Regions from separate parts of the Paenibacillus sp. FSL F4-0087 genome, predicted to be linked through region 1. Evidence: riboswitches for the same ligand, from Rfam matches in the RefSeq annotation. Region 1 holds a riboswitch; each other region holds the start of a gene.

Region 1 (10,975 bases):
ACCATTCGCCGCGCCGAGAAGTTTTACCGTCAGCCCGAGCACTGGAAAAAGATCGTGAAAAATGCAATGAGCGGAGACTACAGCTGGAACGTCTCAGCTGAAGAGTATATGGATATTTATCGCCGAATAACGCTTGAATCTGTGAAATAGTTTTGCACAAATGAGCCGCAGTATATTTGTACTGTGGCTTTTTTGTACGATCATAAGAGGAGGCGAATTTAAAATGAACAACTACATTAATTTTACCTCTGATTACAATCCTAATTTGCAGGCTCTAAGCAGTGTCGACGGATATAATGCCGTCAAAATGAATGAAATGTTTGGCCAGATCATGGGAAATATTGCCGCTGTGCAATCCACGCTGACAGGCAGTTTTATTAATGTGAGGAGTTTTGCTCCCGGAGATGGAAGCGATCAGACAGCCCAGATTAAAGCTTTTTTTGACTCAGCACAAGAAGGTGATGTTTTATTATTTACGCCAGGGCACTATAAAGTTGTCAAGACGGGCTGGTTCTATACGTTTAGTGGAAGGTCTGTTATCATCAAAGCGTTGCCAGGCGCAATATTGGAGGTCTCCGATCAGGGAATCAGAATCGAAGGAAGCAATCATGTAGAGATAAGTGGCTTGACCTTGGTTCGTACGACTCAAGCAGCTTGGAGTAAAAGCAAGACAGGTTTATACATCGAGAATTCGAGCAATGTACTGTTGCAAAATAACGATATTAGTAAATTTACCGATGGGATTGGAGTCAATGGTTCCAGCAGTCAAGACAATCCCGCCCGAAATGTCGTCATAAGAAACAATAAGCTTCATCACTTGGGAGAGGAACCGATTGCAGTTCGGAGTCATTTGGTTTTTGTGGTGATTCGTGAGAATGACTGTTATCGCTATCTTGGGGATGGCATCCTGGTCAAGGGAACATGGCATGTTTCGATCATCGATAACTTTCTACACACGCCTGTATTATCCAGTGATTCGGATTTTGCTTCTTTTTCAGGCGGACAACAAGTAAATCATATGCCTACAGTCGGTGGTGGGATTACCTGTAACAATGAGGGAGGAGAGACTGGAGCCAAAAATCTGCACATAGATGGCAATAGCCTGATTGGAACAGCATTTGGTGTTGGGCTTATCGGTTTCGAAGGTGCCTTTGTAACCTCCAATGTCTTTAAGAATATCAAAATCACGTCTGTTATTTCAGTATCTTTCCTTCCCTCCCAATATAATCCCAACGATTTAAGCAACCATCTGTTTGTAATACAGGGAAACCTGATCGACACCATCTCAAGGCCAAGTGCTACTGCTGCCATAGAAGCGAAAACCAGTACAGGTGCAGAAGGCATGGACATCGGAATTATATCAGACAACATTATTATTCCAAGAGGTAAACACTGGGGAATTGTGGCGGATGGTCATATTATCGTAAAAGGCAATTATATTGCCCAAGCGGGGATAGCAATGGATATTGCCAATGGAGTGATTGCATCGAGCAACATCATTGAGCCAGGCTTTGAGACGACCAATCCTGACCGGATGGTCAGTTTGCATAATGATTGTACCTTTTCTCACAATTCAGTTGCAGGAAAAGGCACATGTATTCAAGTTCGTGGCTCCAACAATATCGTCACTGGAAATCGCTTGAAATATGAGGGAACATGGTGGGCAGTGCATCTGGACATGGTTAATAATACGGTGGAGGGCAACATCATAAGAGATAACATGCTGATGGCTGCGGCAAGTGCGACGGGACGTTATCTCTTTGGTGCAAGTCCCTTTACAAATGGGAAAAACATAGTCGTTGATCTGGTTAAAGACAATAATGGAACGTTATATCAATTAATAAATGAAATTGTCATGCTTGGTCCAAATTCTACGCGGTGGAAAATAACCATAGATGCAAATGGGGATTTGAAAACGACGAAGTTATAGCCTAAACTTCAGCTCTTTGTCAGAAAACTCCTGAGCATCCGATGATCATTAAAAGGTTATTCAATTCTTCAGGAGTTTTTCTGGCAAGTAGTTAGCTCGGTTCCAATTGTCTATACAAAATACGGTATCCGTAAGGATCAAGTTTAATATTCATCACTCCATTGGTGGGAACAACAGCATCTTCGGTTAGAGCATCCTTCCAGTCCTTGGTTTCCATCGGATGTGAGAGTGTACGTTCTAGCGGAGTATTGTTCATCCACACCGTAAAGTGAAGAGAGTCATCCATACGTTCATAAATGATGCATGGATCATTGTGATCGGCCTTCAAAAAACGGAAGCGGCCTTTGCGAAGAGCCTCATTACTTTTCCGCAAATCAATCATCAGGCGATAGAAGTCATAAAGCTCCTTATCTTGCTTGGCAGGGTCCCATTGCATGCATTTACGGCAATCCGGATCACCTTCTCCACGTATACCAACCTCATCCCCATAGAATATACAGGGCGTACCAATATAAGTGAAAAGAAACACAACCGACAATTTTAATCTGCGTTTGTCTTCTCCGGCCCGAGTAAGCAGACGTGGGGTGTCATGACTGCACAGCATATTGAAGATGACTTCATTCGTCTGTTGCGGGTAACGCATAATGAGTGAGCCCATCTCGTTAGCGAAGTTATAACCATCCATCGAACCACAAAAGAATTCAAGCACCTTGTCAGCAAAAGGGTAGTTCATTACGGAATCAAATTGATCTCCCATAAGCCATGTCAGGGAATCACTCCAAACTTCGCCTACAATATAGGCTTCCGGATTGGCGGTTTTGACTACTTTGCGGAAATCACGCCAGAAATGGTTATCCACTTCATTCGCAACATCGAGTCGCCAACCGTCTAGTTTAATCTCCTTGATCCAGTATTCAGCCACATCAAGCAAATAGTCTTTTACTTCGGGATTGGCGGTATTGAACTTGGGCATATTGCCATAAAATCCAAAGGTATCGTAGGTTGGTATACCATCCTTGATCTGCACCGGATATTCATTAATATGAAACCAGTCTGCATATTTGGAGTTTTTGCCGTTCTTCAGGACATCCTGAAAAGGAGGGAAGTCTTCGCTGCAATGGTTAAATACCGCATCCAGCATGACACGGATTCCGCGGCGATGACATTGTTCTGCTACTTTTTTGAGCATTTCATTGTCCCCGAATTGAGGGTCTACTTTTTTATAATCAACGGTATCGTATTTATGGTAGGAGTTTGCTTGGAACAGAGGGGTAAAGTAGATGGCGTTAACACCGAGTTTAGTCAGATCATCCAGGTGATTGAGAACACCTTGCAGGTCTCCGCCAAAGTAGTTATCCAGTTCAGGTCGACCGCCCCATTCCTGGGTTCCTTCCGGGTTCAGATCGGGATTACCATTGGCAAACCTTTCGGTCATGATTTGGTAGAACACAGCTTCTTTAGCCCATTCGGGAACCTTAAATACATCAATTTCATGAATGTAGGAAAATTCATAATATCCTCCTGTAGGATACGGGGGAGTATAATGAATTCCGTTATCAGCCAAATAAATATTTTCGGTACCGGCGGTTATGCGAAAGATGTAAGTCAGACGTTTGAATTTGGGCTTAACTGCAGTTTCCCAGTAATCAAACATATTGTCGGAAGCCGCTTTTTCCAATTGAATTTCCTTATAGGTTCCATTCCAATCGTATTTATCACCAGTCAGTGCAGTCACATATTGTACATCGTCTCTCTTCGTTCGTACACGCAGGTGAATCGTCGAGGGATTATAAGCATAAGCCCATTTATCGCGTGGAACGTGATACATCGCTTCGAGCAGCATGACAACACCTCCTGAGCTCAAGATAAAGTTATAGCTATAAATAACCAAGTTAGACAGCATGTGAACCATTAGTTCAGCCGCTAAATGTAAAGATTTCAACACTTTTCAACGTTTTCTTTTCACAGCATTTCCAGCTTGTGTCCGTATATACGTATTTATGACAAAACAAAAGGGTGCTCCTTAAGACCCGAAATGCAGGTCCTGCAGAACACCCTGCTGCAAATACGCAGCATTTTGCGAAAAACTTAGCGACTTGCTTGCTTAAACTCTGTTTGAATGGTTTGCAGCAGCCCAGGCTGTGTAAGAACATCATAAGCAGTTGCAGCAATTGCCTTGGCTCCAAGGATCATACCGTCCAGGGCCCGTTCCTGTAACGCCAGATCCCGGAATTCAATGGAATGAAGCGTATGAACTTCGTCCACAACACGGATATATGGGTGGATCGCAGGACAACGCAAGGATACGTTACCAATATCCATAGAACCATGGTCGTTACCACTTACGATCTCCTCTTGAGAAATACCCAGTTTAAGCAGATTAGCACTAAAAGCAGCAGATAACGATTCATTCGTGACCATCTCATCATAGGAAGTCTCATAATTAGATGTAACAAGCCGGCATCCCGTTTGCAAAGCAGAACCTTCCGCGATCTGAATTACGCGTTGAGTGAGAATATTCAACTCTTTTCTCGTCGAGGCACGTACATAGAATTGTGCTGAAGCGTAGTCAGGTATGATGTTGGCTGCCTGTCCTCCGCTATTGATAACCCCATGAATACGAACCGTGCTTTTCACTTGTTGACGGAACGCATTAATGCCATTAAACGTCTGGATTACTGCATCCAGGGCGTTAATGCCTTCATGTGGACTTGCAGCAGCATGTGAAGATTTCCCATGGAATTCAAATTGTACAGCATCAATAGCCAGGGAACTGCCAGATTTCTCATAGGCGTAATAAGGGTGCGCCATTAGTGCGACATCACAGTCATCAAACAATCCTGCTTCAGCCATAGGCACTTTGGCCCCACGCGTTTCTTCCGCTGGCGTACCGAACACTTTTAATGTTCCGCCGACTTCATCCAGTATGGACTTCAGACCTACCGCAGCTCCGAGGCTCATCATACAGATTAGATGGTGCCCACAAGCATGACCGATTTCCGGAAGTGCGTCGTATTCACATAACAGGGCAATCGTCGGACCTGGTTTGGAAGCAGCATACGTACCGATAAATGCGGTGTCCAAACCAAGGACAGGAGCTTCTACAGAAAAACCATGGTAGGCAAGTTCTTCTTTTAACCGAGCAGAAGCAAGGTATTCTTCGTTACCAAGTTCGGGATTGGCACCAATGTATGATGAAATCTCCTTAAAACGGGAAGCATATTGGTCAATAACAGTTAGTATTTGTGTTTTGGTATGTGTCATGATGGACTCCTTAAGCAAAAATGAAAATAATTCAATAATTATATCATAGTTGCGGTTATTTTTCAGAAACGGGCTGTAATCGAATCCTGTCGAAATGCATTGCATAATCATGCATTCTACTTTATAATGACTCAGGCATCAACAACAGAAAGCATACAAAGTATTATAAGGGGAGAACAGGGTTGAAATTGATTAGTCGTTACACCATGATGCTGCTAGCTTTTGTGGTCTTGCTAACTACGGTTGCACCTGTTGCGATGGCAACGGGAACTACAAGCAATTCAGGCAGTAAAAAGCTGGTGCTCGGTACAAGTGCCGACTTTGCACCATATGAATTCCATAAAGTGATTGATGGTAAAGACCAAATTGTCGGATTTGATATTTCGATTGCTAAAGAAATTGCTGCCGATCTTGGCGCAGAACTTGTAATAGAGGATATGGGTTTTGACGGACTTCTTCCTGCGTTGCAGAGTGGTCGGGTGGATATGGTCATCTCGGGAATGACGCCAACGGATGATCGTAGACAAAGCATTGACTTCTCCGATACCTATTATAAATCAAAGCAAGTCATCATGGTTCGCAATGCGGATAAAGATAAATATCCAACCATGGCTGATCTGGAAAATGAAAAAATTGGTGTCCAAAAAGGCTCCATTCAGGAAACGATTGGCCAGGGAATCCCAGGCGCAAAATTGACAGCACTTGATAAAATATCTGATATCGTACTGCAATTGCAGACCAATCGTGTAAATGCTGCAATCGTTGAGGATACAGTAGCTGCCGGTTACCTGGATGACGTGATTGGATTAGCTCCAGCTATTCCGGATGAAGAGCAGGCCGAAGCGGCAATCGGGATTCGTAAGGGCAATACGGAATTGCTGAGTGCAGTGAACGGAACGCTCGAGCGTCTGAAAAGCGAAAATAAAATCGATCAGATGGTTACTGAAGCAAGCAAGTTGATGGCAGACAAGGTGAAAAAAGACCAAAACATTTTCCAAGTGTTCTGGCAGTACAAAAGCTTTTATGCAACAGGTGTGGGCTACACCCTCTTACTGTCTGCACTCGGTGTAATCTTCGGGGTAATTATCGGTTTGATCATTTGTTTGTTCCGTCTGCATGACGTTTCCATTCTGCGTTGGATCGGAACAGCTTACGTTGAAGTTATTCGTGGTACACCAATGCTGGTTCAGTTGATGATTATCTATTACGGTCTTGCTCTAACGTTGGGGATTAATTTCACGCCACTTCAGGCGGGGATTATCACACTATCCATTAATAGTGGTGCCTATCTTGCCGAGATTTTCCGGGCAGGTATACAGGGTGTGGATCGCGGTCAACTGGAAGCAGCTCGTTCCCTGGGGATGGGCAGAGGTGCGGCCATGCGCTTCATTGTGCTTCCACAAGCGTTCAAAGCGGTGTTGCCGGCGATCGGTAATGAGTTCGTGACCATTATCAAGGAATCCTCCATCATCTCGGTTATTGGTATGGTGGACATTATGTACCAGGCAAGTGTAGTCAAAAACATTACGTACCAAGGAATGAATCCATTCCTGATTGCAGCGGCCATTTACTTTGTGCTGACGTTCATTTTGTCCAAGCTGCTGGGTCGACTGGAAAGGAAGTTGAGTGCAAGTGATAGACGTTAGACAATTACACAAATCATATGGAAATAACGATGTGCTCAAGGGCATTAATGTAACAATTGGCAAAGGCGAGGTTGTCGTGGTCATCGGTCCGTCCGGATCGGGGAAAAGTACATTTTTGCGCTGTTTGAACCTGCTGGAGCAGCCGACTTCAGGCGAAATTAATTTTGAAGGTGTATCGATCACTGACCCCAAACATAACATTAATGCAACACGTGAAAAAATGGGGATGGTATTCCAGCATTTCAATCTGTTTCCGCACAAAACGGTGCAACAGAATATTACGATTGCTCCCATTAAAGTGAAAAAACAATCTGCACACGAAGCGGAACAAATCTGCTCAGATTTGCTCAAGACGGTTGGCCTATCTGACAAAAAAGACGCTTATCCAAATCAGCTGTCCGGTGGACAGAAACAACGGATCGCTATTGCAAGAGCGCTTGCGATGCAGCCGCATGTCATGCTGTTTGACGAGCCTACTTCAGCACTGGACCCTGAAATGGTCGGTGAAGTACTGGATGTCATGAAGCGGCTTGCAGAGGGCGGCATGACTATGGTTATTGTAACCCATGAGATGGGCTTCGCACGCGAAGTAGGAGACCGTATCCTGTTCATGGATGGTGGGGTTATTGTAGAAGAAGGAACGCCTGCTGAAGTGTTTGGCGAGCCCAAGCATGCACGTACACGTGACTTCCTCGCTAAAGTGCTCTAATACCATCCAATAATAAGGATGAAGATCAAGATGAAAATGCAAAATCTATACTTTGGATGAGAATTTCATCCCCTCAACAATCCCTGTCGACGAACCGTCGGCAGGGATTGTTTTGTTATGTAAGGATACGCACGGAATTACATAAAAAGTAACGTTTCTGTCATCAATGATTAAAGCTCAAATAGACATTTATTTGAAAAAACGGCTTGAATTCAGCCTAAATATTAAAGTGAATTAGCCAGATGGTAACATTTACTACGACCCCTGGTTACAAAATTGTGATATATTTGTTCCTGCCGAAACTTCCGGAGTTGGGAGTGTGGGATGTAATGATGCAGAGTGTGCTAGGGGAAGAATTATTTGCACACGGCTTGGGGTGAATTAGGGCTACATAAATTCTTAAATGTAATTGAACCTATAGGGTGGTTTCCTCCATCCGAATCCGACAACTAACTTCGCAGGCATAATGAGGGAGGAAGACCATGATTAACAAGAAACGTATAGCCAAAACAGCAACAGCTTTGCTGACAGCAGCAATGCTCATTCAGGCCGTTCCGGCTCATGCTGATTCAGTTCATGTGGCCAAAGAGGGGGATACCTTCTACACCTTATCCAAACAATATGGAGTTGGACTTAACTCTCTTATTAAAGCTAATAATGACATTTCAGCTTACAACATTTATGGTGGTTTGAAAATTACGATCCCTGGTAAAACAACAAACACAGCTTCTGCTGCAGCAGCAAAAACGGAGGCCAAAACGGTAACTGCCGCAAGCCTTGACGTTAATGCAGATAGTAAAGTTGTACAAGCCTGGGGAAAAACGTTTGATTACAGCAAAGCTGTCGACGTCAAAGCAACAGCATACTCCGCTGATGCTTCCGAAAATGGAGGATGGGGTGCTGTGGATTACTTCGGTAATCCGCTTGAATTGGGTACCATTGCAGTAGACCCAAGTATCATTCCATTGGGTACAAAGGTACTGGTGACAGGTCATACACATCCAGGACTGCCAAAACAGGCATTTGTCGCTACGGCTCGTGATGTGGGCAGTGCCATTAAAGGACACAAGATCGATATCTTTATTCCTGGCAGCAAGCAATCCGTGAGCACATTTGGTATTCAGGATGTGGAACTTTACATTTTGAAATAAAATCAAAGCAAGCTGCACATCATCATATGTGACTCCAACTTAATCTAAATTAAACAATAAAGGGTGCTCTCCAATCACAATAATGTGATTGAAGAACACCCTTTTGAATATCCATTGCCGTATCAAATCTATTTACCCTTTGGCAGTTCCAGCATTTCGTCCAAAGTCACCAGCTCGTACCCGCGGTTTCGCAATTCTTCAATAACTTCAGGCAACGCCTCGATCGTACCACTCAGCTTCGATCCTACACCGCCTCCTGCATGCTGCAGAACAATGGAACCTGGTTTGACGGCGGACAGGATGTTTTGTTTGACTTCCTCTTTGGAGAGGCCCTTCCAGTCCAGAGAATCAACGTTCCAGTTCACGATGCTGTAATGTTGCTTGGCTGCCCATTGGAGCTGTTGCTCGTTAATGTCACCATAGGGTGGACGAATCATTTTGGGAGTGTAACCCGCTAGATTTCGAATAATATCCCCGGTATGTAAGATTTGTTTGCGAAATGCATTCATGGTTAGCTTGCTGAATTCCGGGTGATTGTAGCTGTGATTGCCCACAATATGCCCTTCTTTTATCATACGTTTCACCAGATCCGGATGTTTCTCAGCGCGATTTCCTACAATGAAAAACGTAGCCCGCACCTTGTATTTTTTTAGAATATCCAGCACCTGCGGTGTGAACCGTGGATCAGGAACATCATCAAAAGTCAGAGCGACCTTTTTTGTTGAGGGGCCATTGGTTTTGAACGTATCCGCATATTTCTGTCTGAGTTGTCCCAGAGTCAACTGTTCTTCTTCAGGAGAATCAGACTTCGAAGCAGGTTCGGTTTGCGGGCTTGAAGAAGCCCATAACTGAGCAGGAGCATAACTTCCTCCCAGAAGAATGACCATGATGGATAACATGATGAGGCGTATACGCATGTTCGTGCCTCCTTTTCCCAAATTGCGTTCTCTTTGGTATGCCCGGGGCCATCCGTATTTATGCATGATGTGAGATGTTTCACTGCTGATTCATTAAATCGGAGCCATAATTCCACCATACATATACATATTGAAAAGGACAGGTGGAGCAAAATGAGTACATACGATTTAAACTCCGTTCGTTTACAGGTGATTGAGGCAGGGGAAGACAAAGTGTTTATGGTAACTGGAGGAAGATCACATATTGGAGCAGTAGCCACATTTTATCCAGACCGTGAACGAGTGAGTGGGGCTACGGTGCATATTCCAGGGCATAAAGAACAAGAGTTGTGTGAGAGACTGGCACGTAAGGCTGCCCTTCATTTAAAGGTAACCGTTACCGTAATAATGGGGATTCACTTTGATGAAATTACGCGGATGCAGATTGACGAGATTGTGCAGACTGCAGAGAAGCTGCTTGATGAAGAGCTGTGCCAAACGGGTCGATTGATTCAATAGTTCCATTTAGGCTAAGCAGGCTAAAATCGTTTTTTATGATTTTTTTTGTTAAAATTGAAACGAGTAGAACATTGCCACGTATGTATGATTATATACAAGGATGAACTATCGACTAGGAGGAATACCATAATGTCCATTTTCAAACGATTGCGCGATTTAACGATGTCTAACATTAACTCTATTATTGACAAGGCAGAAGATCCGATCAAAATGACGGATCAATATATCCGGGATATGCAGGAAGATCTGGAAGATGCGGAGAAAGCTGTTGCTGCACAGATCGCCATTGAGAAGAAATTCAAGCAGCTGTTTGAAGAACAGGAAGCTCTCGTGAAGAAACGTGAGGAGCAAGCACATACAGCAGCGCGTGCACAGAATATGGATTTGGCTCGTCGGGCATTGGAAGAGAAGAAGGTCGCTGAAGAGAAGATGGCCGAGTACAAAACAAGCTATGATCAAAACAAGGCTTCTGCCGATAACCTTCGTGGCAAGCTGGACGAAATGCGCAAACAATTGACGCAAATGAAAAACAAACGTGAAACATTGGTTGCGCGCTACAACGCTGCAAAAGCTCAAACCGAAATCAACAAGGCGCTGAACGGATTTGGCTCCGACACTGCAAGTGCCGGCATGAAGCGCATGGAAGAAAAAATGATGCAGATGGAAGCACAGGCCGAAGCCAGCAATGAGATGTCGTCCAAAGGAAAATCGCTGGATGATGAGTTCGAGAAGCTGGGCAAAGATCAGGCTGTTGAGGATGAACTGGCAGCACTGATGAAGCAATACGAAAATAAGAACTAAAACCTTGTAAGCAAGCAGGGGCACCAGCGGAGGAGAGACCAGCGTTTCTCCTTCGCTTT
Region 2 (10,975 bases), 2.8 Mb from region 1:
AAAATGCAGTTTATTGTATTTAAGTGTTTTGATGCTAAAGGCAGCATATAACATGGCGAGATTAGCCAGTATGAACGTTAAATTGATGAACAAAGTCATTGTTATTATAAGATTGATGGTAAATATCATAAGTACCGCTATGAACCATTTGGGATACATGCTCAATTGAGCCCGGATTGCATGCATAACAAAAACCCCTTTCCTCTATTTCCATATTATACATAAATATTAAGATAGAGTCATCCCAAATACGTGTTTTCGCTTAACACCCGGACGGAATCATATAAACACAAATGGTAGAGAGACGGGAACGTACGTGCTATAATTAATATTATGGACTTTGAATTGCAAGCGAAAACCCACCTCATAAGGTCGGAAGCCTGACGTGGGTTTCGCTTGAATATCCATATTTAATTCTTGCACGCCGGGGCAATCCACAGTCTTTCGCGGTCCTAAGAGTCTTTACCGTTGGCGCGGTGGAGGCTCTTTTTTAGTATATGGTCGAACCCAATCACCCTATACTTCACGAATGAGATCAGGAGGCAATCACAAAAAAACGCCCTCTCCTACGCAGGCTTCAACCTGACGCAGACAGAGGACGCTGTTATTTTGCGATTACTTCACGAATCCAAGCAGCATTTCACGGATCATCTTCGCAGCCACAATTTGTGTCTGTTCTGTAGGATCGTAAATCGGCGCTACTTCAACCAGGTCACAACCAACCACATTTACATCTGATCCTGCGATCATGTGAATCGCTTCAAGCAGTTCCTTGGACGTAATACCGCCCGCTTCTGCCGTTCCTGTACCCGGAGCCGCAGATGGATCAAGTACATCGATATCGATTGTAACGTACACCGGACGGTTACCCATTTTCGGAAGAGCTTCCTTCATCGGAGCTGCCACTTCAAACGGATAGAAGTTGATGTTCTCCCGTCCGAATTGGAACTCTTCACGGGAGCCGGAACGAATCCCGAACTGATAAATATTTTTGCCACCCATCAGTTCAGCTGCTTTACGCACTGGCGTTGAGTGAGACAATGGCTCGCCTTCATAGTTTTCACGAAGGTCGGCATGTGCATCAATATGGATCAGGATAAGGTCGGGATATTTTTTGTACATTTGCTGAATGACAGGCCAAGTGACGAGGTGTTCCCCGCCGAGACCAATCGGGAATTTATCGTCAGCCAGCAGGCCACCGATGTATTCTCCGATGACTTCGAGACTGCGTCCTGCGTTACCGAAAGGCAAAAGCAGATCCCCAGCGTCAAAGTAAGTCATATCCACAATGCTTTTATCCAGGTAAGGGCTGTACTCTTCAAGTCCAACCGACGCCTGACGGATATGAGAAGGACCAAAACGGGACCCTGGACGGAAGCTGACGGTGTAATCCATCGGCATACCATAAATGACCGCTTTGGAGTTCTCATAATCCTCTGAACTGCAAATAAACACGTTACCTGAATAAGCTTGATCCAATTTCATCTAATTATTCCTCCTTATTTCGTAAGGTCTTCCACGAATTTAGGAAGAACGAACGCCGCTTTGTGCAGACGTGGAGAGTAATATTTCGTATCCATCTCTGGAATCTGCGTCTCGTCCACCTCGAGCGGATTATGTTTTTTGCTACCCATTGTAAAAGTCCACAGACCACTTGGATACGTAGGGATATTACAGCCGTACACATGTACGATCGGGAAGATTTCTTTAACGTCTTTGTTTACCTTTTGGATCAGATCCGCTTTAAACCACGGGTTGTCCGTTTGAGCAACGAAGATCCCGTCTTCTCTCAGCGCTTCATAGATACCTTGGTAGAAACCGCGTTCAAACAGCGGAGCAGCCGGACCTACAGGCTCTGTGGAGTCAACGATGATTACATCGTATTCATTTTTATGCTCTATAATATGCATGTAGCCGTCGTTCACCAGCACTTCAACGTTAGGCTCGTCCAACTTACCGGCGATTTCAGGCAGATACTTTTTGGAATATTCAATCACTTTCCCATCGATTTCGACGAGAACTGCTTTTTCTACAGCAGCATGCTTAATGACTTCACGGATAACTCCGCCGTCACCGCCACCGACAACCAGCACCTTTTTCGGGTTCGGATGTGTATTCAGCGCAGGGTGAGCCGCCATTTCGTGATAAACGAACTCGTCTTTCACCGTCGTCATCACCATGCCGTCAAGCAGCAACATATTGCCGAATTCTTCGGTCTCTACCATAGCCAGATCTTGAAAATCCGTCTTTTCGCTTACATAGGTCTGTTTAATCTTCGCGGTGATTCCGAATGCGGGGGTCTGTTTCTCCGTAAACCACAATTCCATAATCTCTACCTTCTTTCCGTAAAGTTTATATAGATTATATTGACCAGAGCGTACATAGCGTCTGACTAATCAAAGAATCCAAGCGCTGACAATGGGTACTGTTCGACCTTCCTTGCCTATTGTATGTTGTGCCGAACTGTTACTTTTCATTACCCTTTTGCATTATACGCGATTGACGTTTATACTGCAAAACGGTTTTTTTCTGCAAAAAAGCTATATTTTAAACCGTTGAACGGGCGAATTGAATATCCGTGTCACTGAATTCCCATACTGGAAAGAAAAGAAAGGAGCCCGTTCCATGACCCAATCAAGCCAAAAGACCCGCAAACGCGGGTTCCGCACATGGAAAGTCATCAAAAGCCTAGCTTTGCTCGCTATTCTCGGCCTAATCGCCACGGCAGCAGCATTGGTCTATCTATACGCCACCAGCCTGCCACTGGCCGACTCCGACCGCAATTCCAGGCTGCTGGACAGCCAGGGGGAAGTCATTGCCACTTTCTCGGCAGGCGGCAAAGACTCGGTACCCGTACAGTTGGGAGATATTTCACCTGATTTGGTTAACGCTACACTTGCTGTAGAGGACCGCAAGTTCTATGATCATATCGGCTTCGACATCCGAGGGATGGGACGGGCTGTACTCGTCAACCTGGAACATATGCAGATGTCCCAAGGAGCAAGCACACTGACCCAACAGCTCGCACGCAACTTGTATTTATCGCATGAAAAGACATGGACCCGCAAAGCCAAGGAAGCCATGTACACGGCACAATTGGAGATGAAATACAGCAAGGATGAAATTCTGCAGATGTACCTGAACGAAATTTATTACGGTCACGGCGCCTACGGGATCGAAGCAGCCTCACGGATGTATTTTGGCAAATCCGCCAAACAGTTGACGCTTGCCGAAAGTGCCATGCTTGCAGGGATTCCAAAGGGGCCGACCTACTATTCTCCATATAATCATATGAAGAACGCCAAGGACCGACAGAAGGTTGTATTGAATGCCATGGCTGACGTCGGCAAAATTACGCAAGCGGAAGCAGACAAGGCTTATGAGGAAATGCTTTCGTTTAAACCGGAAAGTGAACGCAAAACTGTGGAAAGTGCACCTTATTTCCGCGATTATATCCGTAATCTGGCCATCAAGGAGTTGGGGATCAGCGAAGCGATGCTGGATCATGGAGGATTGAATATATACACCACGCTGGATTTGCGTGTGCAAAAAGCGGCGGAAGACGCCGTAGCCAAAGGTATGGACGCCAAAAGCGAGCTCGAAACCGCGCTGGTATCAATCGATCCCCGAACCGGTTATATCAAAGCGATGGTGGGCGGCAAAAACTACCGCACCAATCAGATTAACCATGTACTGGCGACTACACGCCAGCCGGGATCTGCTTTTAAACCAATTATGTATCTGGCTGCCCTGGAATCGAAACAGCTCACCAGTGCATCCATGTTTAAAAGCGAGCCGACCCTGTTTCATTATGACAATGATCGCAAGACCTATAAGCCTGGTAACTTCGGAGACAAGTATTTAGGTGAGATTGATCTGAGACAGGCTATCGCCGCTTCGGACAACATCTACGCGGTAAATACGATTATGCAGATTGGACCTGAACAAGTGGTGAAAATGGCCAAAAACCTAGGGATTACGAGCAACATGAGCCCGGTACCTTCCCTTGCACTTGGCACCTCACCCGTTAGTCCACTGGAGATGGCTTCAGCATTCTCCGCTATCGCCGCAGGTGGGCAAAGAACACCTCCTGTAGCCATTCTGCAAGTGACGGATGCCGCAGGACGAGTCATCTATGAAGCACCTCAGACCAAGGCCGAGAGGGTTGTTGAACCGGCTGCCGCTTATGTATTAACACGGTTGATGGAAAGTGTGTTCGAAAATGGTGGAACGGGTAATCGAGTATCAGCAACCATTAAGCGACCTGTCGCCGGCAAAACGGGGACAACCAATACGGATGCTTGGCTAGTCGGCTTTACTCCAGAGCTCTCAACGGCTGTCTGGGTCGGTTACGATCAAGGCAAAGCCATTTCCACATCTGACGGGCGTCGGGCGGCACCCATGTTCGCCCAGTTTACGGAACAGGCCCTCGCCAGTGTTCCACCGAAGATTTTCACCGTACCGGATAATGTCGTCAGTGTATATATCGATCCCGAATCCGGCAAACTGGCTGGCAATGGCTGCGCCGAGAAACGGCTGGAAGTTTTTATTGATGGCACGGAACCGACCGAGGTCTGTCGCAGCGCTTCAGACGACTCGGGTTCAGAGAATGATAAAGACAGTCGCGAAGTGCAAAACCAGCAGGGAATACAGGAAGAGAAACATTCTTGGTGGAAGGATTTCAAACGCTGGTGGGTGGAGTAACCAAAGTGACGTAAATGCGTAATGACGTAATTGCGTCAGCTTCTGTAAAATTTAATTTTAGCATAGAAGCAAAAACCCCGAACCGATCATCTCGGTCCCGGGGCTTTTGCTTCTTTTTTTTGAACAACTTTGAACATTCATAAATTAGGCGAGCGCTTCTTTCAATTCATCCGGAGAAGCGTTCCACCATTCTTCGTTATGCGTAGTCAATAACGTCTTGAGTGCCGCGCGATCCTCAGGTCCAAGGTCATCCAGCATGAACCGGCGCTTCATGGCATAATCCATGCGGTTCACATGTTCGGCCAGCAGTTTCCATCCACGACGCGCTTCTGTATCAATCCACATCTCACACGCTGTTGCTCCACCATAGAACTGCCCCTGTTCGTTACGGTCCACAGCTACCCATACCAGCCATACCTGGCGTCCATTGGGTACGTCCTCACGGTTGGTTGAGAACTTGATGTTGCGCTCCACTTTGCTCTTTGCATGCATCGCACCAATATCGATCTTGGCTTCTCCGTTATCAATAATAACTGGAGAAAGGTTGTTCAGATCTATGGAACCTGCACCGAAGCCTTTGTGTTTGCTCTTTGCACTAACGATATTCAAGGCAATCTGTTTTTTGCCGTTTTGCTCGTTTTGGTCCATGTTTATAGCCTCCAAGGGTTGATACAAATATTTTAACTAATAATCGCTCCAATGCAAACATATACATGCTGTAGATGCTTGTCAACGGGAGGTATTTAACGATGATTCCACGACGCGCCAAGAGCTGGCTCACCGCAATTATAGCCCTGTGTGTAGTTGCCGGGGGGATATGGCTTGGTCTGGGCTCCACACGTTCCATTCATTCTGACTTGCCTGCGCTCGCCCCGGAATCGGGCAAGCCTACGGCACCCGTCAAAACCCAAACATCTCCGGAAAGTATACAGACACCTACAGCTGAAGTGTTCAGCAACCGCGTAGTGGAATATCACATGGATGTGAAGCTGGTAGACGGAAATGTATTGCAAGGGACTCAGACGATAACCTGGACACATCCAGGTAAGAAAACCGTCAGCGAGCTTTATTTTCACATGTATCCCAATGCCTTCTCTTCTGCTGACACCACTTTTATGAAAGAATCCGGGGGGAAACTTCGCGGTGATGTTATGCCCACGAACGGTTATGGTTCTATGCATATTACAGAAATGAAAACAGAGGACGGGCTTTCTCTCTTGCATCGGATGCAATATGTGCAACCGGATGACGGAAACATGAAAGATACTACCCTCATTAAGGTACGGCTGCCCAAACCCGTTAAAGGCGGTGAAAGCATAACGCTTCACACCCAATTTGAGGTCAAGCTACCGAAGATTTTTGCCCGCATGGGAACGGCAGATCATTTTGTTATGGCAGGTCAATGGTTCCCTAAACTTAGCGTATATGAGCCAGTAGGCACACGAGGTCGGACGACCGAAGGCTGGAATCTGCATCAGTATCACGGCAATTCAGAGTTTTATGCCGATTTCGGTATCTATAGTGTGCGTATTCGGGTACCGGAAACATACAAAGTAGCTGCTACTGGATTCCCAACCCAGCAAGCTGTTGTGAAGAACGGCGAAAAAGTATATCAGTTCTATGCCGATGATGTGCATGATTTTGCCTGGTCAGCCTCTCCTGATTTTGTTTATGCGGAAGAACCCTTCTCTGCTCCCAATGTGCCAGGCGTCCGAATCAAGCTGTATCTCGACCCTGCTCATGAGGACCTGAAGGAACGTTATTTCTACGCCGCCAAAGCAGCGTTATCCAATTATAGCAAGTGGTTTGGCCCTTATCCGTATTCCACACTGTCCATCGTTGTCCCGCCCAAATCGGGGAATGGCGCAGGGGGAATGGAATACCCTACCTTGGTCACCGCTTTCGGTGCGGATGATTCTACACCTGGTTACGATCTGGAACGCACGGTTGTGCACGAGATTGGGCATCAGTATTTTTACGGCATGGTCGCCAGTAATGAATTTGAGGAGGCTTGGCTGGACGAAGGATTCACCTCCTATGCAGAAGACAAAGTGATGGAACAGGAATACGGACTTATCCCGAATCTGCCTGTACAATCAGGTCTCATTACTTCTCCAGCCTCTCTGACACAGGACTCCTGGAAGTTCGATTCCCAGAATCAATATGCCGCCAACGTATACACACGAGGCAAGCTTGTATTACTCGGGATAGAACAACAAGTTGGTGCCAAAACGATGGAGCGTATTCTCTCGACCTATGTAAAGAAATACCGTTTCAAACACCCTACTTCGTCTGATTTTCAAAAGGTCGTGGAGCAAGTAACCCGTACCTCCTGGACCGATTATTTTAATCAATATGTATACGGTGACGGCATGGCTGACTTTGCAGTGGAGAAGATCACAATCAATCCTACCCTGAAAGACGGTCAAACGTTGTACGAGTCATCCATTACAGTCCAGAAAAAAGGCAGTGAATATAAGAAGGTGCCTGTTCGAATTATGTTCGAAGATGGGAAAACCATGACGAAAGAATGGGATGGCAGCGAGGAGCGCATTACCTACAAACTGACCTATACTTCCCCTGTTTCCTGGGCCATGACTGATCCGCTGTACACGATTGTGCTGGAGAACCATCATATGAACAATTTTCTGAAAGCCGGACTGGATGAGCCAACCAAATCCCGCTGGAGCATGAGTGCAACCAAACTTATAGAAGCCATATTCGGAAGTCTGTCATGGTGAGGTGGATACAGTGAAAGCGAAAATACGTGAAGGCTGGTTTCTCGTCCGTCAGCATATGTTCATTGCAGCACTCTTATTTCTCTATCAATTAGTATGGGGATACTTTCTTTATCGAATGGTTCAATCAGCTGTGGTTCCGCTACTCCTGCGTTATCCCGACCCTGATGCAGGGGAACTCAGTACAATTTTATTCAAAATGGAGAGCCAACTCGGCCTGACAATGAATCCAGAGGTCCATCGCTATTTATGGATTTTAGGGGCTATGCTGCTGCTACGGATGCTAATTAGCCCTCTCATTCAGGCAGGGCTGCTCTACTCGCTCCAGCATTATAATCATTCGGAAGAGCGCATTCCATTCATTCGCGGCATCAAAAATTTGTGGAAACCAATGCTTCTGCTCCACACTATTCGCACCCTATTGCTGCTGCTACCGGCTTATTGGATCGCACCAAAACTTTATTCCATCCTTATGGAAGGTTTTCATTCCCTCCATCTGCTCCTGCCTGGTATTCCCTATGTTGCTGGTTGGATTGTATACGGGTGGGTTATCCATCATGTCCTGCTGTACATGCAGTTTGGTATCTCGGCTCCTGATGGGGAAGGCGGAGCACGTGGTACGTTTCAAGCTCTATGGATTGCACTACGCCAGGTCATCACTCTAATTGGCATTGCCGTACTGCTGGGTGGCCTTCATCTCCTGGTCTTTGGCGCCTTCACTTCAGCTTCATGGTTACTAACGGGCTTAACTGGTCTTATACTACAACAGACGTATCCACTTGCCCGGTGCTTGCTGAGCTTATGGAAGATATGCGCCCATTTCCGGTTATGGCAGTCCAACTCGGTCAAGGATTAACGTGCACAGTTAAAAATGGTTACCATCTATATGTAAAGTTGTTTTCATCAAACACCTTTAAACAAGCAAACCTCGACCTTTCCCCGTCAAAGGTCGAGGTTTTTTTTGCTAATTTTGCTGTTAAACGTTGCCAAAGTGATATACCTCTGTTACAATAATCGCAGTGAGTTTTTAGTAACAACTTTGTAATCTTTACCTTCATATTTGTAACTACTTAAAATTTAATCGTCATTTCTTGATTTCGCAGGTGCATAACTAGCATAGCCAAATTCCTAGCACCTGGGAAGCGGGGGAACCAGTTATGGGTGAATTGATCTTGCAACAGAGGGATCATAGGGGACCTTCAACCGAATCCTTAAGCTAACCTCGCAGGCATTGGAAGGGGTATATCTCTTGTTTAAGAAGAAATTAACCGCAGCTGTACTCAGCATCACATTCGCATTATCGCTTGGAGCAGGCAGCGCATTCGCAGATTCAAAAATGGACCAAGTCATTGATTCAGCAATGGGAACTACATACAAAAGCGGAGGAACAACGCTTAACGGCTTTGACTGCTCTGGGTTCACAAGTTATGTATTCGACAAGCTGGGTATTGATCTGGCTCGCCAATCGAGCTCGCAATTCGACATGGGTGATTCAGTATCCCGTATGGAAATGAGACCAGGTGATCTGGTATTCTTCAATACAACGGGCAAAGGGGTCTCACACGTAGGGATCTTTGTAGGGGATGGAAAGTTTGCACACTCCTCTTCTTCCAAAGGAGTTACAATCAGTGCATTAAGCGAAAGCTACTGGGCTAACCGCTATGTTGGCGCTAAACGCATTATGAGCACGGACGCATATGAGACATTGGCCATCGACTAGGGACAAGCTGAGCAACGTCATGCTGTAACAATAAAACTACTGTAACGAAGCATAATAGAACCGTCTGGTACATTCTCCGCAGGAATGTATCCGGCGGTTTTTTTGTGCTTCGTTTCCTTTAACGTATTCGGGACAGCTATCAAACCTAACTTTAACTTTTTTTTAAAAAGCTAATTTTCGTTGCTTTGTCCGTGCTCTTATAATGTTTTTACCCATCCCACTATAATATAAACGAAATTACCGGAACTTTTGTTTCACTTTTTTTTCAAAAACGAGGACTTGCCAAATGAACGCCTCTTTTGTAGAGTGGAAACAAGCTTAGATATGGAATGACATATGTATATGGACAAATCAGAATCATTATAGCTTGTTCACAATGAGAGGAGCGTGCAGTTGTATGGATGAAGCCCCTGTGACGTTTCACGTTGTGCCCATGCAAGAAGAACATGCGGAGCTCATCTGCAATTGGCAGTATGACCCGCCTTATAATATTTATAGCTGGCTACCCTGGGAGCAGATGAAAGCACTCGAAGTAGAATTCGGCGATCCCCAGCTGCGGAAGGAACAATATGTGGTGGTGCTGGGAGAGAATCAACAAATTTGCGGCTTCGCTCAATACTTCCCACTTGAAGGTGTCACCCGCATTGGGCTTGGCATGCACCCGGAACGATGTGGTCATGGTCAAGGAACGGCTTTTGTCTCCGCCATTGTGCAGGAAGCCATTCGCCGGAACCCTGCAAACGAAATCGATCTGGAAGTTCTGACCTGGAATGACCGGGCCATTCGCGTCTATCTCAAAGCCGGATTTGTTACGCAGGATACATACGAACGACAGACACCAAGCGGTTTGAAGCCCTTCTACTGTATGGTCTATGAAGGTCCACGCGGATAAAAAGAGCTTAAAATCACCCTAGAAAGTCCCCGGTTATGTGATTAGTTCAAAAAATTACCACAAAATGCTATGATGTCACTACAGGTTCCGTTATAATGATATGGATAGTTTCAAGTTAGATGATCTTTCATTCTGGAGGGGACATAAGGGATGCACAAATGGATCATGAGCGGGGTATTTTTTGCAGCGTGCGCTTTAGCTATTGTACTAATGTTTACGCTTCCAGGGAAAGAGGAAGTTGCAGAAGAAGCGAAACCGACGATGCCGCAAGTTACAATGGATGCAGGACAGGCTGAGGCACTGGTCAAAGCCAACTGTATTACCTGCCACGGTGATCAGCTTCAAGGGGGTATGGGCCCTAGTCTGCAGAAGATTGGTAGCCAGGACGATGTGGAGAAGATTTATACCACGATTGTCAAAGGTAAAAGTGGCGGTATGCCTTCGTTCAAAGACAAGCTGAAGGATGAAGAAATCGCGAATATTGCGATGTGGCTGGCGGAGAAGAAGTAATCGAAGAAGTCTTTCAAGGCGATTAGTTTGTGGCGGTTCATGTATATTGAGTGTGGGTGGCCTTAGTCACCTCTTGCTCTTTATGCATGCTCTAAACCATGCTGACGCTAGACGCACAACGTAGGCAACCCGTATTCGTATTGCAGGGTTGCTGGATTTATCAATGGTTATACAGAGAAGAGGCTCTTACTCTCCCGTACAGGGAAGTAAGAGCCTCTTGCTCATTTCAGGGATGCTCCGATGAAAATATCCACTATGCTGTGGCTATCTAGATGCATTAGCGTATCCTGCCTGCCCTCCGGCCTCTGATTCAGCTAAAGCAAGCATCGATTACTGGCTCTTTGCCTTCTGCTCGGCAAGGAAAGCCTGCACTTCACGTGCGGACGGCATCCCGGACTGGGCGCCGAGCTT
Region 3 (10,975 bases), 5.0 Mb from region 1:
ACTGCCGAAAATGGGGTAAAGGATAGAGAGCAGGGAACTGAATCCAAACTGGCTGAGCGAATAACATAGCAGCATGATGGCCAGTATGATTAGTTTGGGATGTACGTGGACATGCTGTCTGAGTTGGAGGGTCATTCCATAAATATCGGCTACAAATGTACTGAAGATTTCCATAAAAATCAGGGATACATAGATAGACTGGACTACCCATCCAAGTTGAAAGGCAATGCTGCCCATTGGAATTTCAAATTGTGTGATGCCAGGCATCTGGGCTGACATGGCGAAGTGGGCTGCCATAAGCATGAATCCTACACCAATCCCGCCCAGAACGCCGCCCCATTTGAGTACCTTTCGGCTGCGAATCTGATTCCCCACCGGAACGAGCACTGCTTGGGCAAGTGCCAGGTTGAATGAAGTATACAAAAGAGGAGATAACCAGACCTGGATTGGATTGCTGTCCGTGGTTAATGTAATAAATCGGTTTGCGCCGGGATGATGTATGGTGCTGGTGATCATAAGCAGAGAGAGCAGGAGCATCATAGGCACCACGATACTGTTCATTTGTAGAATAGCCTGAATACCCCGTCCAAGCAGTAGATAAGTACCGATAAGGGTAACAATCAGTCCGGTCTGATAATGAAGTCCCAGATGCTCTACAAAGACCGACCCTGCTCCGGCCAGCATGACACTGTTTACTCCAATGAGTATCACAAGGGTAACCCATGTAATCCAGTTTCCTGCTTTATGACCGAATAGATGCTTGTTGAGATCTTCGTAAGAGCGCGAGCCGGTATCATGGGCAATCAGCATCATTTTTGTACCTAACCAGACAAAGAGCATGGTCGATAAGCCAATGGTAATGGTGGCCCATTTGCCATACTGGGTAAAGAACTGCAATATCTCTTGCCCTGTTGCAAAGCCGGCTCCTACTACCGTTCCAATGTATGTAAATGCGATCTGCAGCACCCGAAATGCCTGTTTCATGCGTTTCCCCTCTCAGGCCCCTGAATAGTTTGGACATGCGGGTGCCATGGTACAAGGTATGCTTGACCCGTCAAAGTCATGACAATTGAAGTGTGGCAAAGGGTCATTTAACATGCTCTGAACAAGAGCAAAGGCAATTTCGCTTGAACTGAGAGCCGGATCTATGATACTTTTACGTCATAGGATAGGCTTGGGAGGTCAAATTATGGAAGTATTGAAACAACGAATTTTACAAGAAGGTGTAGTCATGTCGGATCAGGTGCTGAAGCTGGATGGTCTGCTGAATCACCAGATTGACCCTGCACTGACGATGGAAATGGGACGGGAATTTGCCGCTCGTTTTCGTGAAAGTGGTGTAACCCGGGTCATTACAGTGGAGTCTTCCGGGATTCCGGTCGCTTTTGCTGCTGCACATGAACTGGGTGTTCCACTGGTATTTGCCCGGCGCAAAAAAACACTTTTGGCTGACCCCGACGCTTACTGTGAAAGAGTGCCTTCTTTTACCAAAGGGATCGTAACGGATATTATGGTGTCCCGTGAATATATTCATGAGAATGACCGTATTTTGTTTATTGACGATATCATTGCAAATGGCGATGCCGCTCGTGGTGTCATCAAAATTATCGAACGTTCGGGTGCGGAACTGGTCGGATTCGGTGTCGTGGTCGAAAAATGTTTTCAGGCCGGAGCGCGCACTATTCGTGAGCAGGGTATCCCGGTTGAAGCGTTGGTGCGCATTCGTTCACTGAACGATGGCACTGTACAATTCGACGATAACGAATTGTGACTTTTTAAAGGAAAAAGTGCCTATTTTTATAACAATGCCTTTGCATGACCGCTGATTTCATTTATAATGGGGTTATGTTAGGGAGAGGAGGCAACACCATGGGTAACCAACCGGCAACAGAACAATTTTTTATTGATAAGCTGGCGGAATCGAAAGTACATTTTGAGCGTGCCCTGGATTGTAAACATACGGAATTCGATGACCTTTATCCCTATATGATTGAACATCCTCAATTTTTCTGGTACAAACGCTACGTTGCTTGGTCAGAATTGCTGACGATTGTAGGCTTGTGCGAAGAGTTGTCCTTCTCTTGGAAAGAACAATTTACACCGCATCAAGTGGAGTACCTTGAAGAACGTGTGATGTCCGCCAAAGTGCTTGATTTTTGGTTTGAGAAGAACGACAGCAAAGAGCACGCGCAGCGGTAACTTTCAGTCGGGACATATTTCGAATGACATGACAGTCCAATACAGTCACGTGAGACCTAAATGACTTTTCATTTAGGTCTCTTTTTGTAAATAATTTTTTTGGGAAAGTAGGCGCCATAAATATGATCAGTGATGCAGAATTGGATGCACTGCGTTTATCGGGTGAAAAAGTAAGGGTAGTACGGGACGAGATTCAGTCCAATGATGTGACAGGCATTGTAGTGGCCTGGGACGGGGAGCAGGTGCTCATTCGCCGTCAGAATCGTCGTGTGGTTAAGCTTGATCGGAATTATCAGTATCAGTTGTTCAGCGAACCACGTAAGAGCCCGCTCGAAGAATAGGACATGCGTTTTTAGGTTCATTTACCATGGATGTTTTGGCATAATTGCACCTCTCGGGAGAGAAGATAGGTACAGTGAGAGCTTGTAACATATCAGCCGAGAGGATGTGCGGTAACCATGACACTGATGAATGATAAGGTTCATGCCTATAAAGATCAGATTGGTGAATTAAGCGACGTGCTGCCAGCTGTGGTGAAGTCTTATCATGAGTTCACTGGAGAGTGCTTTCAGGCAGGGGCGATTGATGCCAAGACCAAACAGCTGATTGCGCTGGGCATTGGACTGTTTGCAAACAATGAGGTATGTACGTTTTACCATGTGGAAGAAGCGCGTGCCAAAGGAGCGACCGATCAAGAGATTATGGAGACGGTTGCTGTGGCTGGAGCAGTTGGCGGAGGCCATGCGTTGTCTCAGGGTGCAATGAGAGTACAGAAGGCTTTACATTAAAAGCTTTGGTTAAGACGGATGATGACCTTGTGTACCTCTAGAAAATCAATATTAATGTAGACAAAGATAGACAAAGAAAAGGCTCCGGTTATAACCGAAGCCTTTTCGTGTTAACTTATATTTTGCCCAGCATTTTGTTATACATAAACTGTCCTGTTACCCGGCGTGCTGTTACGTAACGATCGTTGAAGTAAGGATTAGATAATTGAGTGATGCTGACACCCTTGCTGCTTGAAGCATGAGCGAACTGTCCGCCCCCGATATATACACCTGTATGTGAAATGCCACTGCCCATCGTATTAAAGAATACCAGGTCACCCGTACGCAGATTAGCTTTGGATACCGGCGTTCCGGCCTTAGCTTGTTGCTGGGAAGTGCGTGGTAATTCAATGCTATATTTGTTGAAAATATATCTCATAAATCCAGAGCAATCAAACCCGGCGAGTGTAGTACCACCCCATTTGTAAGGTATGCCTGTCATGTTGTTAACGACGGTGTTAATACTGCTTGCCTCTGTGCTTGCTGCACCAGATGTAAATAATACTGCTGCTCCAAAAATGGAGATGATAAGCTTTTTCAAAATTTTTGTTCTCCCTTCGATGCCTACGGAGTTAGCTAAGGGTTCGGTAGAAGGTTCCCTATATTTCCTATGTATAAGAATAATTCACCCAAAATGGTTCCCCCGTTTTCAAACATGAAACTCGGCAAATGAATAATTAAGTTTTTGTAACCTTTTGAAACTATATTGCATAAATGCGAAAATGTCAAACCGTTCTTGAACACTTCTTATCATCTCAATGTTAACGGAATTATCGCTATTTATGTAGAAATAACTCGAATGTTGAGTTTTGATAGATGACAAAAAAGTAACTACTGTTTCAAATGCAGGATTCCAGCTTCCTAAAACCTTAAAGAGGAGGTGGGTAGGCCTGGTACGGAACTGGCCTTCCAACATATAATTCATTCAGACAGTTTTTTATCATCAATTGTATTGGCCTTAGTTTTTTGTTTTGCATGAAATGATGGATGAGTACAGCTTTACATATTAAATAAGGAATATTTTTTTGTTGACACTAATTACCTGCACATGATATATTATTTCTTGTCGCCGCGATGTAATTTCTCGGAGATACAACATACGCGGTCGTGGCGGAATTGGCAGACGCGCACGGTTCAGGTCCGTGTGGGCTAACCCCCGTGGAGGTTCGAGTCCTCTCGACCGCATCATATGTAATACGAAAAAGGTTCCTAGAATGGCATTACTGCCACTCTAGGAACCTTTTTTCTTTGTTTACGGATTAGAGTGATTGCTCATCCTGGTTGTCTTCAACCCATTCCCTTAATTTGAGCAAAGATGAAGTTTTTATTTGTTTATTTATCCATTAATGGAAATATGTTTGTTCTGCGACGGTTTGCCCCTATATTTCAGGTGAATTGTACGTAAAATACCGAATTGTACCTATCCTGGAAATCCACTATACACTATTCTCTTCTCGTATGGAAGCGCTATCAACAGGAATTTGATTGACCAAATTCAGAGGGGGTAGGGATAATTTGAAACGAATCGGAAAAAGGATGGCAATGTGTTTCATGGTGTTCATGATTGCGGCAGTTCAGTTCGGAATTATGGGAACGACAGGTAATGTGGCACAAGCAGCAGATAAGAGTCTGGCCCAAAAGCCGTATATGGGTTGGAGTAGTTACAGCATGCAAGTATATGACGGGGCGGGTAACTGGACATCTGCCGAGAGTATTAAGAAGCAATCGGATGCCATGCGCGAGAAGCTGCAAGCCCATGGATATGAATACATTAATATTGATGCTGGCTGGAACGGTGACGAAGATGAATACGGCCGTCCTATTCCGAGTACTGTTCTTTATCCAAATGGATTTCAGGAGGTCATCGATTATGTCCATAATAATGGACAGAAGATCGGAATCTATCTGATTCCGGGATTATCCATCACAGCCTATGATAAAAATCTTGAGGTGTATGGAACGGGCGGGGCATGTCGTATGCAAGATATTGCAGTAAAACCGCTCGTTGTTATGGATGCTTGGGATTCGTACACGTACAAAATTGATTTTTCGAACCCTTGCTCACAGAAGTACATTGACTCCATCGCGGATCTTCTTGGAGAGTGGGGTATCAATTTTGTCAAATTCGATAGTGTGACGCCAGGATCGGGAATTAATAACCTGAGCCGCGATGCACGCGGTGATGTGGAGGCTTGGTCCAAAGCCCTGGACAGAAATAACATCTGGTTTGAGCTTTCCTGGGCGCTTGACCACAATTACGTGGACTTCTGGAAAAAGTATGCGAACGGCTGGAGGATCGACTGGGATGTTGAAGCCTATGACAGCAGTAAGGGATTGACCGAATGGTCGAGTATTTCCCGCTTGTTCCCCATCGCTGCCCTCTGGTGGCGGGATGCAGGTCCCGGAGGCTGGAACGACTTCGATTCACTGAATGTCGGGAATGGCTCGATGGATGGTCTGACCAGGGACGAGCGGAAGACCGCTACCACGTTCTGGGCAATCTCTTCAGCACCACTTTATACAGGTAATGATCTGACCAGGCTGGACAGCTATGGGCTGGAACTGCTGACGAATGACGAAGTCATTGCGGTCAATCAGGCTGGTCGTCCAGCCCATCCGGTTTCCATGGACACCAAACAGCAGGTTTGGTATGCCAATAACGGAGATGGTACGTACAATGTAGCTCTGTTCAATCTGGGCAATCGGAGTGCCGAGGTCAAAGTGAAATGGAGTGATATTGGCCTCGAAGGTACGGCTTCGGTCCGTGATCTCTGGAGCCATTCCGAACTGGGGAATTTTAATCATGAATTCAGTGGCGGCGTACTGGAACCCCATGCTTCCCGGATGCTTAAGGTAACCGCATTAAGCGGTACATCAGCTGTTAATGATGATGATACGGGCATGCGCTATAGTGGAGATTGGAAGCGAAACGGGGGCAAGGAGCAAATCGATGGCAGACAGGATCTGAGCATCGCTATTACGGATTCCTCGACCACTGGTCCAGCGAATATGAATACGCAACAAGGAGCTGACTTGGAAGCTGAAGTTGACCCAACCGCGAATACAGAAAATATAGCAAATGCTGCTTCCATGGATGCGGCTGCTGTTACCGATGTGGTTTATATTAATGATGATGATAGCCATATTCAGTACAACGGTTCATGGAGTCCAAATAGCGGCAGAGGTTTCGGAGATTACAAAGATGATGTACATTTTACTGAGGATGACGGCGATTATTTTGAATATACCTTCACGGGCACAGGTATTGATTTGCTGACGGAGAAGGACAAGGGTCTGGGAGACATGATAGTCACACTCGACAATGGAACGCCTGAAACGGTTAGCGCTTATACCGATGATGAACGAGAAGCCCAACAGGTGCTGTATAGTGCTGCTGGGTTGACTAACGGTTCACATACCTTGAAAGTCGTCAAAAAATCAGGCCAGTATATGCTGCTGGATGCGCTTAGAGTAACAAGGGAAATTCCTACAGGAGAGCAGAACAGCACCATTAGTCCGGCTTCTGCTGACTTTGACAAGGCAACAGAACAACAGAAGGACATTACTGTCACGCTCACTTTGAACGGAAATACATTAACTGGCATTGAAAATGACGGAGTAATGCTCAGTGAAGACGACTACACGGTGGTCGATGACCAAGTGAACATCAAAAAAGAATATCTCACCCAACTGCATGTAGGAACAACAGACTTCGTTATCAATTTCAGTGCTGGTGATCCGCAAACTCTTACTGTTCGAGTTAGCGATACAACGGGCATTCGTTATGTCCTGATCAATAACGACGATCCGGCAATTAAATACAATGGCTCATGGTCCCGCAGTACTGGTAGAGGCATGGGCGACTATAAGGATGATGTACAGTATACCGAGACTAATGGTGATTCTTTTGAATATATCTTCAGAGGAACAGGGATCCAACTGTTCACGGAGGTAGACCAGTCACAGGGAGATATGGATATCTATGTGGATGGTCAATTCAAGGAAACGGTCAGTGCGTATCGCAACGGAAGATTGGCACAGCAGAATCTATACAGCATATCGGGCTTGCCTGATGGGCAGCACACGCTGAAGGCCGTCAAGAAATCGGGTAGATTTATGCTGCTTGATATGCTCAAGGTTGAGCTCCCGAATATGATTAATCCGGTGAATGCGAGCTTTGACAAATTAGCTTCTGCTCAGGCTGACATTGATGTCACGCTGCTGATCCAGGCGGGAAGCTTTAAGGGCATTACCAACGGCTCCAATGAACTGACACGAGGGACTGATTATACGGTTAATGGCGACCGCGTTACACTGAGCAAAACATATCTTGCTGCCCAGCCTGTGGGAACGTTAAATCTCAGTTTCTCCTTCGGCGGTGATTATCTCAATGACGTACATTCTACGACGGCGGATGGAGATTTCTTCGAGTACACCTTCAAGGGTACCGGAATAAGCTTGATTACACCTACTGGACCGGAGCAGGGAGAAGTAGATATTTATGTCGACGGACAACTGAAGCAAACCGTGAACGCATACAGTCCGAGTCGCCAAATGATGCAGGAGATTTACAGCATCTCAGGACTGGCAAAAGGTCAGCATACACTCAAAGTTGTGAAGAAATCCGGTGATCTTATGCTGGCCGATCAACTGAAATTTACTGTCGCTACTGGAAACGGAAACGGAAACGGAGAACCAACGAATCCGTCCAATCCGTCGAATCCGTCGAATCCAGGTGGTCCATCCAATCCAGGCGGACCATCGAATCCAGTCGTCCAGCCTTCAGACCCTTCTGTGCCAGCGCCAACTCCTGAATCCGGAACTACTGACGGGACAACAGGAACGGATGATGGTCAGGATATTCCGTACAAGGCGTATATTCAAGGATATCCGGGCGGTTTGTTCAAGCCAGATAACAAGCTCACCCGTGCAGAGATGGCAACCATACTCGCATTGGTATCTGAGAAAGAAGCCACGGGATCTGATGTTGCATTCAGTGACGTTAAATCTGAATATTGGGGAGCCGACGCCATTGCTAAGGTAAGCAAGATGGGGCTGATGAATGGCTACAAAGATGGCACGTTTAAGCCAAATCAGTCATTGACTCGTGCGGAGATGGCCACTCTTGTGTCCTTTCTTAGTCCGGCTTCTGAGAATTCAGGCGATGGATTCTCGGATATCGGTAGTCACTGGGCCAAGGAAGCCATTTTGAAAGCGCAAAGCGCAGGCATTCTGAGAGGCTATAAAGATGGAACTTTTCGACCGAATGCTTTACTGACAAGAGCGGAAGCCGTTGTAGCAATCAACAGAGCTTTGGGCAGAGCACCGCTCACGAACGTTTCGCAGCCACAGTGGAAGGACGTTCCTTCCACACACTGGGCCTTTGGCGATGTTGAAGCAGCATCCGTCGATCAGGTTGTAAAAGCCCGATCAGAGGTGGAAGAACCGAAGAAGAAATGATGTGAACTAGGAATGGGGGCCATCTCGGCCCCTTTTTTCTGAACGTTAAGGAGTTATGGAAAAGGAGGCTTACTATACAAAAATCACTATTGGAGACGCACATCATCTCAAACCAAAGAACTTCGGAAATGTTAAAAAAAGCAATGATAATCGTCTTTTGATCGTTGCCTTTTATTCATTCCCGAATGAAACATGATTGAAGAATGAGATAAAACAATTGACTAACCCGGAAAATATTATTATCTTTGATAACGCTACCAATACCTCAAGGAGGGGGAGGAGGGTTACCCATTAAATATTCCAATGTTTTTCGTAAATTTTTAATTTCCTACGTGATCATTTTGGTGATACCCAGCATTGGCGGTTATATGTCTTATCTGACGTCCATCTCCGTAACACAGTCCATTTCGATTGAGAATAGTGTTACCCAACTTCAGAAAAGCCAGGAAATATTGGAGGGCCGCATGGCGGAAGTGGAGGGCTTCACCCGACAGCTTGCGGTCAATCAGGAATTGAACGTTCTTATGAATGAAAGGGACAACGAAACCAACGTATATGGGATATGGAGAACGATGGAGAATGTGTTGACCTTTGGACAGACCAATGATTTTCTGCAAAATTATTATATTTATCTTGCGAATTACAATCTAATTTTGACCCCGGGTTCTTCTTACAGACCAAATCACTATTACGCTGATTTTCGTTATAACGATCTTTCGTTAGAAGAATGGATGAAGGACGTGTTGGGGAAGACCCATCGGAGTGAGATTAAACCGCTTAGTTCCTATGTCAGTAGGGGGAAGCAGACTTCCGTAATCACATATATGCAGTCATTGCCTCTGGACAGCTTCAATGATTCTTCACCGGCTGTCGCCGTTGTAATCATTGACGAGAAAATGATTCTTAGTCTGTTGTCCAGCCTGAATGACCGATACGGCGGCTGGGTTCATATCAGCGATGCGGAGGGAAATACCATTGCGCTGCAAGGGAGCTCCGAGCCCGAGATGGTGAAAATGGCCACTGACTCTCATTATGATCCAAGTAGAGTCAGCCAGTTCTATGGAGATGATCTTGTGATCACTACAAGATCTGATAAGAACGGATGGGTATATCAAGCGGGCATTCCCCGTCATGTCCTGATGGAGAATGCAAACAGGATCAAGGGGATGACGATGCTGATTACAGGCGGCACACTGCTCATCGGACTGATTGTTGGACTTGTGCTGGCTTATCGCAACAGCGTTCCAATCAATCGACTGTTAAGTGTAATGAAAGAGCAGTTTGGGAAGGATGAATCGGCTCCCAAAAATGAATTTGACTTTTTGAGTGGAAATATCGCTGATATGCTTACCAAGAATAAGCTGCTTGAATCCGAATTAAATCGCCAGCTCCCACTGGTCAGGGACGCCTTCCTGAAGCGGTTGATCTCCGGGGAATTCAAATCGCGGGATGAGATTCTTTCCGCCGCCGAACAGGCAGATATTAATTTGTATCAAGGCACGGGATATGCAGGAATTGTCCAGATTAAGGGTTATGCCAGTATGGATAGTGTTGATATCCTGAATGAACTGAATGCCTCCCGACTACTGTTGAAGCAGGCTTTGGCTGAACTGGACGTGGATGTCCTGATGACCGATATGGGCTCGGATAAAGTGGTCATCCTGTTCTTTTCCAAAGAAACCGACTCCGAAAAGGATCGTGAAAAGGAAGATATCACGCACATCATGGAGAATCTGGCACAGTATGTGTTCAATGAATACAGGATCACCATTCAGTCAGGATTCGGAAATCTCTTCACATCGTTGACAGAGGTTAGCCTTTCCTTTGATCAGGCCAATCAGGCGCTGGAGTATGCAGTCTACATGAACAAAAAAGGCTTGATGTGGAACAATGAAGCCCAAACCGAAAATACAACGTACTATTACCCGCTGGATTCGGAACAGCGACTGATTGGCACGATCCGTGCAGGTGAACTTGAGGAGGCCAAACGGATTGTCGATGCAATCATTGTGCAGAACATGGAGCAGCGGGAGTTGTCCATGGAAATGAAGCATCAACTTGTTGGAGAAATGAAGGGGACTTTTCTCAAGTTGCTGGACCAAAAGGCATTTACGGAATATGCCTCCATTGAGAATGTGAAACGGCGGGTCATTGATATTGGTTCCTCGGAGCCGCTTGAAACGATCAAAGCTGAGTTTTATGAGATCATGGAAGAACTGTGCTCCGTTATTGCAAACAAGAAGAAGGATGCCCATATTCAAATCATCAAACAGATTAAGGAATATACTGCGAAAATGTATTCAGACACAGAGCTGACTCTGTATCGGGTGGCAGAGCATGTGGAGCGCCCCGAGAAATACATCTCTCAATTATTCAAAGAGTTTACGGGTGTTAATTTCTCCGACCACCTGATCAAAGTCCGAATGGATCAGGCTGTGATTTTGTTAAAAGAGAGCAATTATACAGTGGATGAGATTGCGTCACGGGTA

What was found. A riboswitch is a leader RNA that binds a small molecule or an ion and turns the genes downstream of it on or off. The one in region 1 is predicted to bind cyclic di-AMP.
Region 2: linked by a shared signal. The riboswitch ahead of MHB84_RS12530 (C40 family peptidase) and the one ahead of MHB84_RS25255 (3D domain-containing protein) in region 1 are both predicted to bind cyclic di-AMP.
Region 3: linked by a shared signal. The riboswitch ahead of MHB84_RS02360 (C40 family peptidase) and the one ahead of MHB84_RS25255 (3D domain-containing protein) in region 1 are both predicted to bind cyclic di-AMP.

Annotation. Positions count from the first base shown of each region.
Region 1 covers NZ_JBBODJ010000001.1:5,477,379-5,488,353, forward strand. Annotated here, with positions in the region: gene glgA (glycogen synthase GlgA) at 1-150, shown strand, start outside; gene MHB84_RS25230 (NosD domain-containing protein) at 224-1,930, shown strand; gene MHB84_RS25235 (alpha-glycosidase) at 2,022-3,773, opposite strand; gene MHB84_RS25240 (M20 family metallopeptidase) at 4,019-5,194, opposite strand; gene MHB84_RS25245 (ABC transporter permease subunit) at 5,377-6,840, shown strand; gene MHB84_RS25250 (amino acid ABC transporter ATP-binding protein) at 6,827-7,549, shown strand; cyclic di-AMP (ydaO/yuaA leader) riboswitch at 7,834-8,029, shown strand; gene MHB84_RS25255 (3D domain-containing protein) at 8,032-8,700, shown strand; gene MHB84_RS25260 (polysaccharide deacetylase family protein) at 8,829-9,617, opposite strand; gene lpdD (prenylated flavin chaperone LpdD) at 9,771-10,115, shown strand; gene MHB84_RS25270 (PspA/IM30 family protein) at 10,245-10,916, shown strand.
Region 2 covers NZ_JBBODJ010000001.1:2,664,591-2,675,565, forward strand. Annotated here, with positions in the region: gene speB (agmatinase) at 616-1,485, opposite strand; gene speE (polyamine aminopropyltransferase) at 1,500-2,327, opposite strand; gene MHB84_RS12510 (transglycosylase domain-containing protein) at 2,626-4,704, shown strand; gene MHB84_RS12515 (YwhD family protein) at 4,849-5,352, opposite strand; gene MHB84_RS12520 (M1 family metallopeptidase) at 5,454-7,445, shown strand; gene MHB84_RS12525 (hypothetical protein) at 7,456-8,298, shown strand; cyclic di-AMP (ydaO/yuaA leader) riboswitch at 8,551-8,688, shown strand; gene MHB84_RS12530 (C40 family peptidase) at 8,692-9,162, shown strand; gene MHB84_RS12535 (GNAT family N-acetyltransferase) at 9,560-10,054, shown strand; gene MHB84_RS12540 (c-type cytochrome) at 10,205-10,564, shown strand; gene rbsK (ribokinase) at 10,895-10,975, opposite strand, start outside.
Region 3 covers NZ_JBBODJ010000001.1:512,273-523,247, reverse strand. Annotated here, with positions in the region: gene MHB84_RS02385 (YkvI family membrane protein) at 1-984, opposite strand, end outside; gene MHB84_RS02380 (xanthine phosphoribosyltransferase) at 1,190-1,771, shown strand; gene MHB84_RS02375 (hypothetical protein) at 1,870-2,199, shown strand; gene MHB84_RS02370 (hypothetical protein) at 2,322-2,540, shown strand; gene MHB84_RS02365 (carboxymuconolactone decarboxylase family protein) at 2,658-2,987, shown strand; gene MHB84_RS02360 (C40 family peptidase) at 3,103-3,567, opposite strand; cyclic di-AMP (ydaO/yuaA leader) riboswitch at 3,573-3,704, opposite strand; tRNA gene MHB84_RS02355 (tRNA-Leu) at 4,128-4,211, shown strand; gene MHB84_RS02350 (X2-like carbohydrate binding domain-containing protein) at 4,542-8,486, shown strand; gene MHB84_RS02345 (helix-turn-helix domain-containing protein) at 8,831-10,975, shown strand, end outside.